2 regions of the Methylomusa anaerophila genome follow, and region 2 is predicted to be linked to the other one. Evidence: riboswitches for the same ligand, from Rfam matches in the RefSeq annotation. Region 2 holds a riboswitch; the other holds the start of a gene.
What was found. Region 2 has a riboswitch for cyclic di-AMP ahead of MAMMFC1_RS17015 (C40 family peptidase). Riboswitches for the same ligand answer to the same signal wherever they lie in the genome.

Region 1: it holds a riboswitch for cyclic di-AMP, as region 2 does, so the genes downstream of both, MAMMFC1_RS21875 (3D domain-containing protein) here and MAMMFC1_RS17015 (C40 family peptidase) in region 2, are expected to answer to the same signal.

Annotation. Positions count from the first base shown of each region.
Region 1 covers NZ_AP018449.1:4,072,016-4,076,731, reverse strand. Annotated here, with positions in the region: gene guaB (IMP dehydrogenase) at 1-608, opposite strand, end outside; gene MAMMFC1_RS21875 (3D domain-containing protein) at 773-1,204, opposite strand; cyclic di-AMP (ydaO/yuaA leader) riboswitch at 1,210-1,346, opposite strand; gene MAMMFC1_RS18550 (FAD-dependent oxidoreductase) at 1,548-2,933, shown strand; gene MAMMFC1_RS22985 (ferredoxin family protein) at 2,963-3,253, shown strand; gene MAMMFC1_RS18540 (hypothetical protein) at 3,256-3,753, opposite strand; gene MAMMFC1_RS18535 (2-hydroxymuconate tautomerase) at 3,823-4,008, opposite strand; gene MAMMFC1_RS18530 (hypothetical protein) at 4,190-4,393, opposite strand; gene recG (ATP-dependent DNA helicase RecG) at 4,700-4,716, opposite strand, start outside.
Region 2 covers NZ_AP018449.1:3,785,374-3,790,089, forward strand. Annotated here, with positions in the region: gene mqnE (aminofutalosine synthase MqnE) at 1-501, opposite strand, end outside; gene MAMMFC1_RS17010 (glycosyltransferase family 2 protein) at 683-1,633, shown strand; cyclic di-AMP (ydaO/yuaA leader) riboswitch at 1,709-1,845, shown strand; gene MAMMFC1_RS17015 (C40 family peptidase) at 1,896-2,516, shown strand; gene MAMMFC1_RS22475 (hypothetical protein) at 2,715-2,876, shown strand; gene yyaC (spore protease YyaC) at 3,057-3,644, shown strand; gene sigK (RNA polymerase sporulation sigma factor SigK) at 3,888-4,595, shown strand; gene MAMMFC1_RS22745 (hypothetical protein) at 4,673-4,716, opposite strand, start outside.

The DNA.
Region 1 (4,716 bases), 290 kb from region 2:
TTTTCGATATCTTTAATAGTAATTAAGCCTTTTAAATAGCCATTGGAATCCACAAGTGGCAGTTTTTCGATTCGATGCTGATGCAGGATTTCTTTGGCCTCTGTTAACGAAGTGCCTACGGCGGCAGTTATTAAGTGCTCCCGGGTCATGCACTCGCTAATCTTGCGAGTAAGATCGGTTTCAAATCGCAAATCCCGATTCGTTAGTATGCCGACAAGTTTGCCGTTCTCTGTGACCGGTACCCCGGATATTCGGTATTTTTCCATCAATTTATGGGCATCTTGCAAGGTGTTGGTTGGCGATAAGAATATGGGGTCAACAATAATACCATGCTCAGAACGTTTTACCTTATCAATTTCATTAGCCTGACGTTCAATGGGCATATTTTTATGTATTACGCCCAACCCTCCTTCACGGGCCATCGCAATCGCCATTCTCGCCTCAGTAACTGTATCCATACCCGAGCTAATAAGTGGTATATTAAGCTTGACATTTTTTGTAAGATTAGTGTTAACATTCACATCACGGGGTAGAACATCAGATTTAGCCGGCACTAAAAGTACGTCGTCAAAAGTTAATCCTTCCGGACCGAATTTATTGTCAAACACATTATTAAACTCCTTTCGTAATTTGATAATAAAGTGCGTATGTATTTCAATTATAATAACATAAATAAACTGGCCAAATCTACCACTTTTTATGTGATTACTTAAAAATAGTATAATCACTCAATTATGAAAAAACACCCGGATAATTCCGGGTGTTCTGGATGTTACTTAAGAACATACACTTTGACATCTTGGATACCAAACTTATACGCCTCTTTTACCGTCCACATGGCGATATCAATACGGTTCCCTTTAATTGCACCGCCGGTATCTTCAGCCACACCATACATGCCTTGACCATTTGCAAACTCAATATAGAGCTTGGTGCCGAGGGGAATAACACGGGGATCTACAGCAATAACCCCAGGACGTACTTGCGTACCGATGTGAGTTAGATTACCCCATTTTCCGTTATCATGAGGTCCCGGTGCGTAAGCGGTAGCTACCGCGTTCAGAACATTCTTATAGTTTTCCGGAGAGTTGTGGCTTATACCTTGCTGCGAGTTAACTCCGGCAGAGGCTATCGGTGTCCACACAGCTAGTGCCAGAGCAGCAATCGTTACTACACTGAAGAGAATTTGTTTAATATTTTTCATTTTAAATTTCCCCTTTCTAAATGCCTACGAAGTTAGCTGACGGGTTCGGAGCAAAGGGACGCCCCTACCGCAATGCGGATTCACCCCACTGTTGGTTCCTCCGTTTTCCGAAGTATGGCCGGAAATTAGGCATGTACCTTACTATACATGTTTGTAAGGATAGATGCAAATTCCGTATAAACGGAATAATATTAAATATTATTTTTTATGTAAACAATACTGGCTTATACTCCTGTTTGCTACCAAATGAAGATTTTTGTTTCGCAGCATGAATTACCATAGGATAGTAAAGAATAAATATAATAAATATAAAGTAAGAATAGATGCTTAAAGAAGGTAGCAAATGACTAAACCCAAGAAGATAACCATTAAGCCCGGTAAGCAATTTTTTAATACCAAGAAAATTCCCTTTCCCTTAGAATCGGAAATAAAAAAATATGACGTCATTGTTGTTGGAGCAGGACCAGCCGGATCTTCAGCAGCATATTTTATGGCGAAACAAGGCCTGAATGTAGTTTTATTGGAACGGGGACCATATCCCGGAGCAAAGAATTGTGGCGGTTCTTCCATAATTGCTGAACATACTCATAAACTATTTCCAAATTTTTGGGACGAAGTAGAATGTGAGCGATTGATTACCGACCATGCATATTGGTGGTTAACGGATGATTCTGTACTATCGGTCAGATTTCGCAGCACTAAACTTGCAGCTGCCCCCTACAACCGTTTTTCCATTAAACGTTCCAGCCTCTATAAATGGTTAGCAAACAAAGCCGTAAATGCCGGAGCAACTTTGTTACTTGATCATTATGTAAACGAAGTTTTGTTTGATGAGTGTCAGTCCCAGGCGCAAGCGGTAGGCGTCCAAATTTCTCCCCCGCAGAAATATTGTTTTTGGGCTGATATTATTGTCTTGGCGGATGGTGTAAATTCGTTATTAGCAGAACGGAGCGGTCTTATACCAAGAATATCTCCCCAGGATACTTCTTTGTATGTGAAAGAATCAATTGCCTTACCTTCAAAAGTGATCGAGGAGCGATTTAATCTTCCGCCTGGCAACGGAAGTATTATTAGATTAATTGGTTATCCTACAGCCGGTTTTAATGGCACAGCGTCCCTTCATATCTTCCGTGAGAGTATTAATCTTAGTGTTGGCATGTCGTTAGCCTGTTTGGCTCAAGCCGGACTCAGTCCCAATGACTTATTAGAGCGCATAAAAAAACACCCCCATATGTATCCTTTATTAACCGGGGGCGTTACATTAGAATATGGCGGTGCAATGATTCCTGAGGGAGGGTATAACGCTATACCCCAATTGGTGCATCCGGGACTTTTGATTGTCGGAGATGCCGCGTCATTGGTAAATGGTACTCATGGATTTAATTTAGCAATGTGGTCGGGATATTTCGCAGCGCAGGCCGCATATGCCGCGAAAGTCAGCGGGGATTATTCGGTTAAAAAGTTGTATCTATATAAAACTTTGCTTGATGAAAGCTTTATAATGCAGGATTTAAAAGCAAATGCCGGTACAGCCAGGCTTATGCAGGATATTCCCTATGCGTTTGATTTGTACACTCGTATTGCCAATGAAACGGCATATCAAGTAGCGAAAGTACCTACAATGCCCAAGCGGGCTAAACGGGTGCTCATTTTTAAAAAAGTGACAAGCATGCAGCCGCTGCTCAAGATATGTAAAGATGTCTGGAAAACGTTAAAGGTGATAAGGTGATAAGGTGATGACGATAAGGAATGATATAGATGAAGGATGAATTGACTGATAAAATTTCGCTGATAAGTATTAGGCCCGATCATAATCACCAACATGTTGCAATTGTTGACCAGGGAGCCTGTAATCAGTGTCGTACTAGGCCCTGTCTTACGGTTTGCCCAACCCGCGTTTTTCAGTGGAACTATGAGATAGGAACTGAAATAATGGTTCTATATAAACAATGTGTGGAGTGTGGGGCCTGTCGTTTAATATGTCCTGGGAATAATATTGGATTTTCCTACCCGAACGGTGGGCACGGCGTCAATTATATGCATGGTTAAAATTATTCTTTTCCTAGTACAAAAGGAGCAAAGCCCACTTCTGACCATACATCGTTGTAAATCATTCGTAGCACGCCGGATACACGTCTCCTAAGTATATTTTTGATTTCACTCAGTGAGCTTAGGAATAATCTGGTGGCCGGATGCGGGCTGTTAAGTGACGCTTGTTGATAGTATTGCGCGGATTTTTCGATTGATGCATAAATAGTCCACATTTGGATTAAATCATCAGTATTTATAGGGGGAGCGTCTGTATAACTGCTAACGGCCTTCTGCCATAGATCATCCGCTGCTATCAAAACGGTGAGGTTGACTTCCGGCAGCTTGGCATAATCTATATTAACATCAGATGTTTCCTGCAATAAGTCAAATATTAGAGACTGGGTTTGCTGGATTAGGGTTACGATTGGCTGAAGTTCAGCACTGACATCTAGTCGCACTTTTTCCAAGTTTTTGTTAATGCTTTTTTCTAAAAGAACTGCGAATTTCATTGGCAGCATAGAGTTTCTCCTTTCATTTTTATACAAATTTATAAAAATGAGACCATTGCGGGTAGCGAAATGGTTTGCTTATTTATCGCCCATCAGAACGCCGGCTTTGGCAATATGCTGTTTGGATGCTTCCCGGACAATAACCGTTACAGCTTCGGCCGGACATGAAGTTGTTTCACATATAGCGGCTGTAATCCTTTTTACCATTTCTCGTTTTTGTTCAACAGTACGTCCTTCCAACATATCAATCTGAACGATTGGCATTTCTTGCTTCCCTCCATTATTTTGTTATATTTTTACTTACTATTACCTTTACCTTCTATTACCTTTATCTTCCTTCGCTATCAAAAGTTATAATCCCTGCCGTGAATATATGTTCAAAAAAATAAATCATACGTTATAATCACTATAGCGTATTTTAATGGTCGTTAATCCAATCTATTTTTTAAGAGTTTGTAAGAGCAATTTCTTTCTGAAATATACCACAAGATCCGTCAAACCAATGTACGCAGTCCGTGCATCGCCGTATATACTTGTCCGGTGAAACGTTGAGCAAAGAATACCCATATCCCATGGCGTTAATGATATGTTCGAATTCCTGGCATTCGGCTGCAATGCTTTCCAATTGCTTTTCAGTATATTTTGACATGCTGCCCTCACTTTCCTAGTACTTTTTACTATATGGAATGAATTAAAGAACGCTTCGACGCTAGCGCTTAACCTCAGCTTATCCTAATACCCGGATGTCAATTCGTCAATTCTTTAATGTGACATATATAGTGTGCGCGCGGAGTAAAAAAATTAATAAAAAAATTAAATAAATTTAAAAAAAATTGGGAAATTAGAGTATAAACCTTTCAAGATTTGAACATATTAGTAATGTAAATTTTCTCCTCTCCCATAATTGGCGGCAGTAGCCGCCCCTTTTTTTGCTTATTTGCAGCTTAACTTATCTTTAATGCGACATATATA
Region 2 (4,716 bases):
CTGCAAAATCTTAGCAATGGATAGGCCGGATATTTTGGCAAAGTGACATATTTCAACACCTGTAAAGGCTTTAAGGTGAAGGTGGGGAAATGTTTCGTGTAAAGTTTTAATAATATCTACATAATATTCGAAAGGCCACTTGGGGTGTAAACCACTTACAATATGAAGTTCTCTAAGCTTCTCATCTTTCGCCGCATGCTTGGCTATCGACAATATTTTTTCTTTGGTCATTGCATAAGCCTTGGAACTTGTGTCATCACAGCCGAATGCACAAAACTTACAGCGCGCGGTGCAGATATTCGTCAAATTGATGTGCCGATTGATATTGAAATATACATAATCACCGGCAAGACGTTGTCTGGCCAAATTGGCTAAGTATCCAAGCCAGGCTAGATCGTTACAGGCGGCTAAAGCCAATCCTTCCTCTCGGCTTAAGCGAGTTCCTGTTGTTACTTTATCAGCAATATCATCATACGATGTATTTCGGGTTTTATTAGCCAATCTTCGGACACTCCCTTTCGCGCATAATTTCGCTAGTAATGCTATTTTTCCTGCTTATTTGATCTATATTAATAGATAATAGAGTTCCGGTGATTGTTTGATAATGATGGATTATGCGGGAATTCATTGACCGCGGGAAATGTTAGGTAATAATTAGGTAGTGGAGGAGGATGACAATACTTTGCCAACAAAACTAATCTCGATTGTAGTACCGGTATTTAATGAACAGGACAATGTCGATAATTTCTACCGGGAAGTCATGAAAGTAATGGAACCGCTGCCGTATAAACTCGAATTAATTTTTATTGACGATGGTTCCTATGATGCCACGCCGGCGATTTTAGACCGGCTTGTGCATCAGGATAAAAGGGTAAGGGCCTTGATTCTGGCCCGCAATTTTGGTCATCAGGTAGCTTTAACATGCGGCTTGGATCATGCGGCAGGAGATGCTGTTATTACCATGGATGGCGATATGCAGCATCCGCCTGAAATGTTGCCTCTTCTCGTATCCAAGTGGGAAGAGGGTTTTGAAGTGGTACAGACAATTCGCATTAACACGGAAGGAGTCTCTTGGTTTAAAAGTTTTACATCCGGGATTTATTACAAATTAATGAATGCCATGTCCAATGTGAGGATAAGCGCGGGAGGGTCGGATTTCCGCTTATTGGACAAGCAGGTAGTAGAAAGCTTTCGTCGTTTCAACGAAAGAGCCAGGTTTATCAGAGGCATGATCAGCGCTATCGGCTATCGCCAAACCAAGCTTGAATTTGTTGCCCCGAAACGATTTGCCGGACAATCTAAATTTTCGCTTCAAAAAATGCTGCATTTCGCATTAGACGGTATTACTGCCTATTCTAAGACGCCCTTGCGTTTTGCGTTTTATATCGGCGTATTGCTAGGTCTGATTAGCGTTGGGCTTACTTTGCACGTATTATATATCAAACTGTTTACCGATGAGGCAGTTCCCGGCTGGGCAACTATTTCGGCCAGTATATTGCTATTAGGCGGATTACAACTGGTTGGACTGGGAATCATAGGTGAATATGTCGGGCGCATATTTGAAGAGGTGAAACAACGTCCTCTCTATTGGCTGAGGGCGGATCTTAGACAAACAAGCGACAAACAAGAATAATTTGTAAATTTTTTTTTGATTCCGGCAGGATTTTTGACAATTAGACCGAAAAAATATCAATGGAATGTTTAAAGAGCGTTTAAAAAGCCGAATCCAGCTCAGGTACGGGGGAACCAAAGTTTGGGGTGAAACTTGCGATTTTAGCAATCGCGCGTAGGGTGCCTGCAACCCTAACCCGTCAGCTAACCTCGGAGGCAGCGAGAGGAGAAGATAATTGCATAAGGTTTTTGGGTTCATTGTTTTTTGTTTTTTCTTTGGGGCTATTTCTTTTGCCCATGCTGCCGGCACATACCAAAGTGGTGACCAAGGACCCGAAGTTGCCGCAATTCAGACCCAGTTAAATAATTTAGGCTATAAAGCGGGTAATGTGGATGGAGATTTTGGGGAGTTGACCACCAATGCTGTTAAAGCTTTTCAGAAGGCACGGGGAATAGAAGCGGATGGCATTGTCAGCGCAGAAACCTATCGAGCCCTTATAGGGCGTGAAATGCCGGTGAGTCGTGGGGATGGTTCCACCTCGGGGTTGCGCCGTGTCGTTCAAACAGCTTTACGTTATGTTGGGGTGCCGTATGCTTTTGGCGGGACGACTCCTAACGGATTTGATTGTTCAGGGTTTGCCCGGTTTGTTTTCGCCCAAATCGGTATATATCTGCCACGGATGGCTGATGAACAGTTTGCGATTGGCCGCACTGTATCTTACCAAAACCTTCAGCCGGGCGACATGGTTTATTTTTCCACCTATACTTCTGGACCGTCGCATAGCGGCATTTATATAGGAGAGGGAAAGTTCATAAGTGCTACCACCAGCCGTGGTGTGGCGATTGACAGCCTGGACAGCAGTTACTGGGGGCCGCGTTATGTTGGTGCCCGCCGTGTAATGTAATATTTTGTGGAAGGCGATAAGCCTTCCGTTTTTATTTCAGGATCAGAAAGTATAACTCTCCCATGCCAGAGATTGGGAGGCAGAACGGACACTGATACAAAAAACATTGTTGGCGGTTGATGAATTAACCGGATTTGTTATCGCCTGCGCTTTGGTCCGTCCAGACAAAAGCCTTGAAAATCTTGAGATAAAATCATAATGAAGAAAATGAAGGATAAGGCATTCGCTCGTGCGGTAAACCGTGAGACTATTATTGCGAGTGCTGATGCTATAAATATTGATTTAAAAGAACATATTGAATTTGTGACCAAGGCTTTAGCGCAGCAGTCAAACAACCCAAATTTCAGGAGTTACCCTTAATTGGCCAATAGCGGGCAACAGCACAGATGGCGTTTTGAATCGGTTTCTACATAGAAAAGAAAAGCAGCAGGAACTACTAAATTGGTAGCAGCCTGCTGCTTTCTATTATTTTATTATATAAAAATAAATTCTATATATAGAGCATAAAGATTAGTAAGGATGAATTAAGGGAGAGAGATGATGGGAAATCAAGTTCTGGAAAAACTCACCATTAATCTTTATGACCCATGTGTCCAGGAAAAGCTATACAACTACTTGCTACACCTTTTAGGCAAACAAGAAGGTCTAAGCATTAGGCCGATTGTAGCCTTGTGTATTGGTTCAGACCGATATACCGGGGATGCGCTGGGGCCTCTTATCGGCTCATATCTAGAGGAGACAATAAATTGCAATATATTTGGAACCTTGGAGCATCCTGTTCACGCCGGTAATTTTATCGAGACTCTAAATATCATAGATCGCAGATACCATCATCCATTAATCATCGCCACTGATGCTTGTTTAGGAAAAAGTCACGAAATAGGCAATATTGAAATATGGCAAGGAGGATTGACCGCAGGAATTGCGGTAGGGAATCGTCTGCCTACCGTTGGCCACATATCAATTATCGGCGTTGTGAACTCACGCAGCCAGATCGGCTATCTGGACTTGCAAAGCACCCCGCTCTCGAAAGTGATGAGATTAAGTAAAGTCATTGGTGAAGCGCTTGCCAAGACAATTCATGTAGTTAATCAAGTTAATCACGTAGCGATTCCAAGTTGTAAATGATTCAATCTTATTCCTCAGGGAACAACCTGTCCCAGATCATATATAATACTACAAGTATACTGGCAAAAACGATGCCTAAGTCTCCTATAAACTGTTCCATTGTCCAACCACACTCCCTAATCTATCTGCTTGGATTATAATTTAGTTGATATTGGAATGCAATACAATTTTTTTCTGCCAGGCACATTTAGCCGCCATCTCCCATAAAATGAATCGACAAGTTTTCGGGGAGGGGGTTAGCTAATGGGTCTTTCTTTTTTAATGGTGCTAACAGCTTCGGTTTTAAAGGGGATTACTTTATTAGTATCCTACATCGCCAATAACACGTTTCCTTTGCCGCTTTCCGAAAAAGAAGAGCAGATATACTTATCCCGTCTGAGAGAAGGAGATGAGGATGCCAGGAATGTTCTAATTGAGCGTAATCTAAGACTGGTGGCTCATATAGTGAAAAAATTTGATAATACAGGGGAGGATATTGACGATCTTATCTCCATAGGAACGATTGGATTAATCAAAGCCATCAATACGTTTGATCCGGCAAAAAAGATCCGCCTTGCGACTTATGCGGCACGATGCATAGAGAACGAAATATTAATGCATCTTAGAAGTACCAGGCGGATTCGCACGGAAGTAAGTCTTTACGACCCCATTGGAGTTGACAAAGAGGGAAACGAGATTACACTTATCGATGTTCTGGGTACTGCGCCGGATGTTGTGGGCGAAGCAGTGGAAAACTTATGTGAACATGAAAGATTAAACAAAGAAATACATCGTTTAACCGCTCGTGAGAAATGGGTGCTGGAAATGCGTTTTGGTATTCCGGATGGAAGTAGAAAAACCCAGCGTGATATTGCAAAGATGCTTGGCATTTCCAGATCATATGTATCCAGAATAGAAAAGCATGCCATTCACAAATTGGGTAAAACTTTGTCGATTGATGGCAATAAATAAAATATCTTGGAATAGCTATAATATGTCTCCAGAGATCGTTAAATGGATAGGAAGCCTTACAAAAGCCGGGTTTAAAATTATTCTGGTGTCAAACAGCGGGGTTGAAATACGCTTTTTAGAT